DNA from 2 places in the Glutamicibacter mishrai genome. Region 1 is predicted to be linked to the other one. Evidence: predicted binding sites of a transcription regulator. Region 1 holds the regulator's gene; the other holds the start of a gene.

The links. Region 1 encodes HspR, which represses chaperone genes until heat shock. Its sites were predicted from a motif close to AAGTTGAGTCNNNNNGACTCAACTT; they were not measured.
Region 2: the regulator HspR is predicted to act here: its motif matches at 2,747-2,771, upstream of D3791_RS10075 (ATP-dependent Clp protease ATP-binding subunit).

What each region holds. Positions count from the first base shown of each region.
Region 1 covers NZ_CP032549.1:815,258-819,651, reverse strand. The annotation lists gene dnaK (molecular chaperone DnaK) at 1-499, shown strand, start outside; gene D3791_RS03935 (nucleotide exchange factor GrpE) at 513-1,094, shown strand; gene D3791_RS03930 (DnaJ C-terminal domain-containing protein) at 1,180-2,154, shown strand; gene D3791_RS03925 (heat shock protein transcriptional repressor HspR) at 2,272-2,700, shown strand; gene D3791_RS03920 (GNAT family N-acetyltransferase) at 2,697-3,323, opposite strand; gene trmB (tRNA (guanosine(46)-N7)-methyltransferase TrmB) at 3,374-4,231, opposite strand; gene D3791_RS03910 (YccF domain-containing protein) at 4,357-4,394, shown strand, end outside.
Region 2 covers NZ_CP032549.1:2,135,779-2,140,172, reverse strand. The annotation lists gene D3791_RS10090 (hypothetical protein) at 1-153, shown strand, start outside; gene D3791_RS10085 (sensor histidine kinase) at 497-1,681, opposite strand; gene D3791_RS10080 (response regulator) at 1,989-2,663, shown strand; gene D3791_RS10075 (ATP-dependent Clp protease ATP-binding subunit) at 2,789-4,394, shown strand, end outside.

The sequences.
Region 1 (4,394 bases):
CGACATCGACGCCAACGGCATCGTGCACGTATCCGCCAAGGACAAGGGCACCGGCACCGAGCAGTCGATGACGATCACCGGTGGTTCCTCGCTGTCCAAGGAAGACATCGAGCGCATGGTTCAGGAAGCTGAAGCACACGCCGAAGAGGACAAGGCTCGCCGCGAGGCAGCTGAGACCCGTAACGCCGCTGAGCAGGCTGCCTACTCCGTAGACAAGCTGATCAAGGACAACGAAGACAAGCTGCCAGAAGAGGTCAAGACCGAGGTCCAGGCCGACGTTGACGCACTGAAGGCTGCCCTTGAGAAGCAGGATAACGACGACGAGGTCAAGGCCGCGTTCGAGAAGCTGCAGGCATCGCAGACCAAGCTGGGCGAGGCAATCTACGCCAACGCACAGGCTGAAGGCGCTGCTGCTGGCGAGGGCGAGCAGGCTCCAAACGCTGATGAAGACATCGTCGACGCCGAGGTAATCGACGAAGACGAAGCCGACAAGAAGTAGGGAGTTAGGGAATATGTCCGAGGCAAAAGACCAGAACGAAAACTTCGACGCCGAGTCGGAGAACCAGCCAGAGGCCGCCAATGAGCAGCCAACCGCTGACGCCCTGGGCCAGGCCGAGGCGATCCTGAACGAAGCTGGCGCCGACGTTGATGAAGCCGAGGCACAGCAGGGCGAAGCCAGCGCGACCGAAACCGAGCTGCGCAACGACCTTCTGCGCCTGCAGGCTGAATATGTCAACTACCGCAAGCGCGTTGAGCGTGACCGGGCAGTGGCACGAGAAAGCGCAGTCCAGTCGGTATTGACCACCATCCTCCCGGTACTCGATGAAATCGATGCCGCCCGGGCGCATGGGGATCTGACCGACGGACCGTTCGCTGCGATCGCCAACAAGCTGGATACCATTTTGGTCCAGCATGGCCTGGAGCGCATCAACGAGGCCGGTGTTGAGTTCGACCCGAACATCCACGAAGCATTGCTTCGCCAGGCTGTTCCGGAAGTTCCAGCCGACCACGTGGGCCAGGTGTTGCGTAACGGTTACCGCAAGGGAACCACCGTCCTGCGCGCAGCGCAGGTACTGGTAGCAACCGGCGAATAGCCACGAATAACACAATTGAAACTGCCCACTGCCGAGAAATCGTCAGTGGGCAGTTTCGAATTGGCATTGAAAGGACGGGGCCCTGATGGCAAGTCAGGACTGGATCGAAAAAGACTTCTACGCCATTCTGGGCGTCGCCAAGGACGCCAGCGAGGCGGACATCAAGAAGGCGTACCGCAAGCTTGCGCGCAAGTACCACCCGGACACCAACCAGGGTGATGCGGCAGCCGAACAGAAATTCAAGGACATCTCCGAAGCCCACTCGGTGCTGGCGGATAAAGAACAGCGCGAGCAGTATGACGCGATCCGTGCCATGGGCGGCGGAGCACGCTTCTCCGCCGGAGGACCTGGCGGGGCACCAGGCGGCCAAGCTGGATTCGAGGATATCTTCTCCAACCTCTTTGGCGGCGGGGGCGGAGCCCGCGGACGCGGCGGACAGCCGGACTTCTCCGACCTGTTCGGGGGCGGCGGATTCGGCGGCGGCGCAGGCGGCTTCGGCCAAAGCGCGCCACCGCGCAAGGGTCAGGACCGCACCGCGAACACCTCGATCTCCTTCGCGGGCTCCATCAAGGGAACCACCATCGCCTTGCGCGAGCAGAACGGCGAAGTCATTGACGTGCGCATCCCTGCGGGCATCAAGGACGGACAATCCGTTCGCGTGCGTGGCAAGGGGCACCCTGGTGCAGCTGGCAATGGCGACCTGCTGGTCAAGGTGAAGGTCAACGAGCATCCCTTCTTCAAGCGCGAAGAGAACAATATTCGCATCCACGTGCCAGTCACCTTTGACGAGGCCGTGCTGGGTGCAAAGATCCACGTACCCACCCTGGATGGCGAAACGGTAGCGATGAAGGTTCCCGCCGGATCGAATTCGGGCCGCACTCTGCGCCTGAAGGGCCGAGGCGTGAAAACCTCCAAGGCCACCGGCGATCTGCTGATCATCCTGGATGTGGTAATTCCGCAGAATCTCTCGGACGCCGCGAAGAAGGCCGTGGAGGACTTCGCCGCAGCAACCGAAGGCGAAGACCCACGCGTGGACTTGGCCGCCAAAGCCAAGCTCTGAAACAAAGAGGGTTCTTTCTTCCCTGTCGTGCCCTCGAAGTGGCACGGCAGGGAAGCTAGACTCAAAGACTAGAGGCTGTAGAGCTGACAAGCCATGTAGAAAGGTGGTTGAAGCAACGTGAACGGGGAGTACCTGCGACCTGTCTTCGTCATTTCCGTCGCCGCTCAACTGGCAGATATGCACCCGCAGACGCTACGCCAGTATGACCGGATCGGCCTGGTGTCGCCGAGCCGCCAATCGGGCAAGCAGCGCCGCTACTCGCAGCGCGATGTGTCCCTGCTCCGCCAAGTCCAGGCGTTGAGCAAGGATGGCGTCTCACTCGAAGGCATCAAGCGGATCCTTGATCTGCAAGATCAGGTTGCCTACCTGCAGACCGAGGTCAACGACCTGCGCAATGAACTCATCGCAGTGCGCCAAGGCCAATCCCGTATTTTTGCTGCCGGCACTTCCGGTGGCGATGTGGTGTCCCTGGCTCGCGGCATGCGTCCAGAACGACGCGAACCAACCGTCACGCTGTTCACCGCCCGCCGCGCTATCGGCCGCTAGATCCGCCCGTGGCGTGCGAGGCGCGTCTCTAGGCCGGTACGCACAGCAGGCCACTCGTGCGGAAGAATCGAAAAGATCACGGTGTCGCGCAGCGTTCCTGTGGCCGGATCATATTTGTGATTGCGCAGCACCCCATCTTGTTTTGCGCCGAGCCGCGCGATGGCAGCCCGTGAAGCCGCGTTATGCCAGTGCGTGCAGAATGCCACGGAATAGCAATCCAATTCCTCGAAAGCCCGCTGCAGCAGCAGGAACTTCGCTGCCGGGTTGATCCCTGTGCCCTGGACCGCCGAGGACAAGTAGGTGGAGCCGATTTCAACGCGCTTGTTCGGTTCATCGATATTCAGGTACGTTGTTGCTCCCACAGCCTTGCCTGTGGAGAGGTCAATGATGGCAAAGGGCGCCATGGCTCCGCTTTCCTGCAAAGCCAAACGCTTCTTGATATCGCTGGCCATATCCTGCGCCGAGGGAATCGAGGTGTACCAGATTTCATCAAGGCGCCCTGCTGAGACAATCTCTGCGAGCTCTTGGGCGTGGTCGAGTGAAAGCTGTTCCAGTCGCACGCCGGCATATTCCATCGTGGGTGCTTGGGCGTAACTGCTGATCTTGGATGAAGGAAGGGCCATGGAATCCATCCTATGGATTCCATGGCCCTTCTGGAGCTTTGACGCCGATATTAACCGACGCGGGTGTACGCCAGATCGAAGACGAGGCGACCGGCCTTCAAAGCTTTGCCCTCGAAGCTGGTGAGGATGCGGCGCTCAAAACGTGGCGCCCAGCCACCTTGCTCATCAATGAATTCAGGCTCGGGATCAAAACCTTCCATGCCCTCACGGCGGACCTTGGTCAGGTTGCTGTCTTCGCCAGCCAAATTGCCTGGATGCTGATTCTCGAAATCGGCGTGCGCTTCAAGGACTTCACGCATCTGCTCGGCGTAGTTCGACCAGTCGGTGGCAAGACGCAGGGTTCCACCCGGCTTGAGGACGCGGGAGACCTTGTCGAGGAATGACTTCTTGATCAGGCGGCGCTTGTGGTGGCGCGGCTTGTGCCATGGGTCGGAGAAGAAGATCCAGATTTCATCGGCGCTGTTCTCATCAAGCATGACGTCCAGGACCTCTGGGGCGTTGGCCTGGACGGCGCGGACGTTGGTGATGCCAAAGGACTCGACCTTGAGCATGAGTTGAGCGAGGCCCGGCCGGTAGACCTCTACGGCCAAGTAGTTGCGCTCTGGATCATCCTTGGCGGCGTTGGCGATGCACTCTCCCAGGCCGGTACCGATTTCCACGACCAATGGTGCGGCGCGGCCGAAAGCTTCAGCGGGGTCAAGCTGGAAGTCGTCGGCCACCGAGGTATCGGCAATCTTGCGCGGCGGTTCGATGACGTACTGCTCTGCGTTGCGTTCCCACGCGCTGGCACGGCGGCCCTGGAGGCGGTTGCCGCGGCGTACAAATGACACTGGCTCCGCGCGGAAAAGATTCGGGTCCTTGGGGGCAGTGCCGTGGGCTGGGCGCTGCTGATCGCTCGATTCGCTCATGATGATTAATCCTAACGGAGCCAGGGGGTGTGCTGCTTGCCAGAAAGTAGGGGATTGGACACCCTAGGGGATAATCCGGGGGATCACCTATGGCACAAAGGCAGGCGGGGCTGAAGAATGAAATCATGACTGATTTAGTGCGCGGTATTCTCAACGTAATTTG
Region 2 (4,394 bases), 1.3 Mb from region 1:
CTGCTGCGAATCTTTGAACGCGAGGGCCTGGTGGAAATCGACGACCAAATCACCGTCCCTGTTGTTCTTCGCTCCTCCTTGGAACGCGCACTGGGCAAGGTTTCGGATCATGTGCTGAAGCTGGACAGCAATTCCACCACCTCGGAGAAGTAGGACCTGCTGGATCCAAGAAATGCGATGGCACCGGAGATTCTCAGGTGCCATCGCGTTTTAAGAACATCTGCATATCGGTGCCGGACCGTTCAGCCGGCGATTAAGTTATAAAAGGTACGCTGCACTGCTGACAGACAACGGCGGGCGATGGGGGCGCCTCCGCCGATGAAAGATCAGTCCGTTTACACAATGCAACGTACCTTTTAATCACCCTCAGGTCCTCCATGATGCCACTCGCAAAACACCACCAAGTACCTTATTGGTGATCGGTCTTCACCGATACATGTCTAACCTATCGCGTTCGCCAGAAATCCGAAATCATACTTTAGTAGGAGGGTAGGGGCTAGAACGGGATGCTTGCGCGCAGGGTCCAGAACCCGTTTTTGGAGCTCGTCGAGAATTTTCCTCCAAAAGTACGCATGCGGTCGGACATTCCAATCAGTCCGCTTCCTCCTTCCGGAAGACCCTTCATCTTTTTCTCTGAAACATCTATCTGATTAGTGATTTCTAGTACCGCTTCAGTGCCGTTCGACAGCAACTCCAGAGTGCAGGAACTTCCCGGGGCACCGTGCTTTATGACATTCGTTGTACCTTCTTGCATCACGCGATAGATCGCGGTCTGCGCCGAACGAGGCAAATCCGAAATTCTTGCATCCATGGTCGAAGTCACTTGAAAATTTGCATCTTTAAGACGCTGGGCAAATAGCTCCGCGCCTTGGAGCGCATAAACGGTCGTAGCCGCCGGCGCGTCGATGCCGGGCGCGGCTTCATCCGACATCGTCCCGTCGGCCCGCAGTACGTTGAGCATCAGGCGCAAGTCATGCAAAGTTTCAGAACTCAACTTGGAAATGACATCCAAGGCTTCCAAGGCCATCTGTCCATCGTTGGCGAATTTCGCTGCCTTCGATTGCATAGCGACGATCGTGATGTCATGGGCAACAATGTCATGGAGATCTCGGGCGATATTCTTGCGCTCTTTATCGATGGCAGTCCTGGTCTGCTCCTGCGCGCGCTGCATCTGCTCGACCGCGTTGGCGTTTTTCTCACGCAGTGAATAGATGCTGCGGGTCACCAAGTATGACAACGCGCTCAATGGGGCCAAGGCGACAAGCAAGACTGCGTCTCCCTGGGCTTGGATTCCGAATTGCACCATCCAAGCCGTTGAAAGCGTGAGGAATAGCGCCCGAACACTTCGTGCACTTGCCGTGCCCGCAAGCGATCCGAAGATCATGAATGCAGTGATCGTCAAGAAGAACATGAAGCCATCGTTGAGGAAAAAGAACGCGACGGCCACGAATAGTCCGAGGGAGACCGCAACCCATCGCAGCCCAACAGCCAGAACTATGCAAAGCACGGGCCCCACGAGAGCACCGAGGATTGTTACTTGCGATGCTCGGCTGAAACCGTCCCTGAACAGGGTGAGGAACTCGCTGCCCGAGAGCAGCATGAGTACTGCGATCCCAACCCAAACAATGACACCCCGACCAGCAAGATGCTTGGTCAGGGTGTCTTTTAGTCGTTCACTCATACGCCGAATAATTCACGGCAACAGCTTTCAAGTCAAATAGCCTATGGGCAGGCTACTCCGTAGTGATCGCACATCCACCGTGAAAAGTCAGTTCCCCATCCAGCCGGAGTTGCAACTGACCCGCTGCTGATCAATGGGCTCTGCGCCGCAGATGCGGGAGCAGCCACAGCAGTTAATGGTGCCAACACTAATGCGGCAACCGCCAGCATTTTCAAACCCTTCATAACAAACCCCACATCTCGTCAACTTATATACTTGCAAGTGAGCAGTCCGTTTAGTGGTCTGCAGCATCGACCCAAAGGAAATAATGGAACAGATCAAAGTCCTAATCGTCGATGATGAACCCCTGATTCGGCATGCGTTGGGCACAATCCTAGCAACGGATCAAGGAATTGTAACCGTATTTTCTGCAGAAAATGGCAAGCAGGCAGTCGACTATTGTTCCGAGAATGAGATCGACGTTGTTCTGATGGATTTGCAGATGCCAATCATGGATGGAGTTAGCGCTACTCGCGCCATTAAATCCCGCAAAGACAGCCCCGCAGTCCTTGCAATTACGGCATTTTCCTCGGATGAGTATTTAGTTCCGGTCCTCACCGCCGGCGCCAGCGGATACCTTGTTAAGGATTCTGAACCAGGCGAAATCATTAATGCTGTGCACGCAGTTCATCAGGGCACCGCTGCCATTTCCCCATCGGTTTCTTCGGACCTAATTTCGGCAGTACGCGAAGCCTATACCGATAATACTCAAGCTGTTGAAGATCTTATTTATGACCTTGGCATTACCAATAGAGAAATCCAGATTCTAAAACTCCTTGCTCAGGGATTAAATAACACTGAAATCTCTAAAACCCTAGGAATCACCGAAACCACGGTGAAGACACACATGGCCAAGATTTTCGTCAAGCTGGATGTCCGCGACCGCGTACAGGCACTTGTGGCGGCCGCGCGCATGGGAATCGTTGAAATCCCCAAGGACTAATCCCATCTTCTCCCCTGTGTGATCTCGAGCGCTCAAAAAGAAATTTTGAACGCCTCGGGAATATCTTGGAGCCTCATACGTTGAACATGAGCATAGACCGCTCAAGTTTCTACTAGGAGGCTCACTTGCCAGCATTTTTTGGTGCACCATCAGACGGCTCGTTTGAGGAATTCCTCTCTCGTTTCCTCTCTTCGCGAGCCCAGGCAGCACGTCCAATCGACATCACCCGCCTGCTTTCCACGCGTACCCACGAGGCAGTAGCTACCGCAGCAGCGATCTCGCACGAGCACGGTCACGACGAAATCGACTCACTGCACCTGCTTGCCGCGCTGATCCGCACAGAACCCATCGGCGAGCACCTCACCGCCATGGGCATCGACATCGAGGCGCTCAGCAAAGACGCCATCGCTCATATGCCAAAGAGCCAGGACAACGGAGAAAAGCCAACTCGGCTATCCTCCGCTGCCCAGCGCAGCCTCTTTGACGCCTACCAGGTGGCGCGCAACTACGGTTCGACCTACATCGACCCGGACCACCTGTTCCTGGCCTTCGTCTTCAATCCGGAATCCCCCGTCAGCCACCTGCTGGCACAGCACGGAATCACCGGCCAGTCCCTGCAGCAGGCCGCAATGGAACAGGCCCAGCGCGCCCAGAATGGCGGACAGGACCAGGGGCAGGACGAATCCGATGCCTCCATGCTCGAACGCTACGGAACCGACCTGACCGCGCTGGCAGCTGACGGACAGATCGATCCGGTGATCGGCCGCGACGACGAACTGGATCAGGTAGTTGAGATCCTGGCTCGTCGCACCAAGAACAACCCGGTGCTAATCGGCGAGGCCGGCGTGGGCAAGACCGCGATCGCCGAAGGACTGGCACGGGCAATCGTCGATGACCAGGTCCCGGAACAGATCCGCGGTTCCCGGTTGATCTCCATCGACCTGCCCGGCATGCTGGCCGGCACCCGCTACCGCGGCGATTTCGAACAACGCCTGACCGGCCTGCTCGAAGAGATTGCCGACTCCGAGGGCCAGGTTCTGGTGTTCATCGACGAGATGCACCTGTTGGTTGGCGCCGGTTCCGGCGAGTCCGGGAATATGGATGCCGCCAACATCCTCAAGCCCCGCTTGGCTCGCGGCGAGCTGCATCTGATCGGTGCCACCACGCTGGACGAGTTCCGCAAGGTGGAGAAGGACAGCGCCCTGGCCCGCCGCTTCGGCAAAGTCATGGTGGACGAGCCTTCCCAGGAAGTCAGCTTGGCCATCTTGGAGGGCCTGCGCGAATCCTACGAGGACCACCACCAGGTGCAGTACACCCCGGCAGCCCTCAAGGCCGCGGTGGCACTCTCGGCACGGTACCTCACCGACCGCCAGCTGCCTGACAAGGCTATCGACCTGATCGACATCGCTGGTGCCCGGCGCTCCATCGCCGCCGGCGATACCGAGGACGTGCAGTCACTGCGCGCCGATCTGGTGGAGGCCGAACGCGAGAAGTCCCGCGCCATCGGCGAGGAACGCTTCGAGGATGCCAGCGCCTGGCGCGACCACATCGCCGAGCTGACCTCACGGATCAATGCTGCAGAGGAAGCCGGTGACGCAGGAATCACCCGTGTGGTGGATGAAGCCCAGATCTCTGAGGTCATCTCCCGCTCCACCGGTATCCCAACTTCCCGGATCACGGGCGATGACAAGTCACGTCTGGCGACCCTCGAAGAGTCCTTGCACGCTTCGG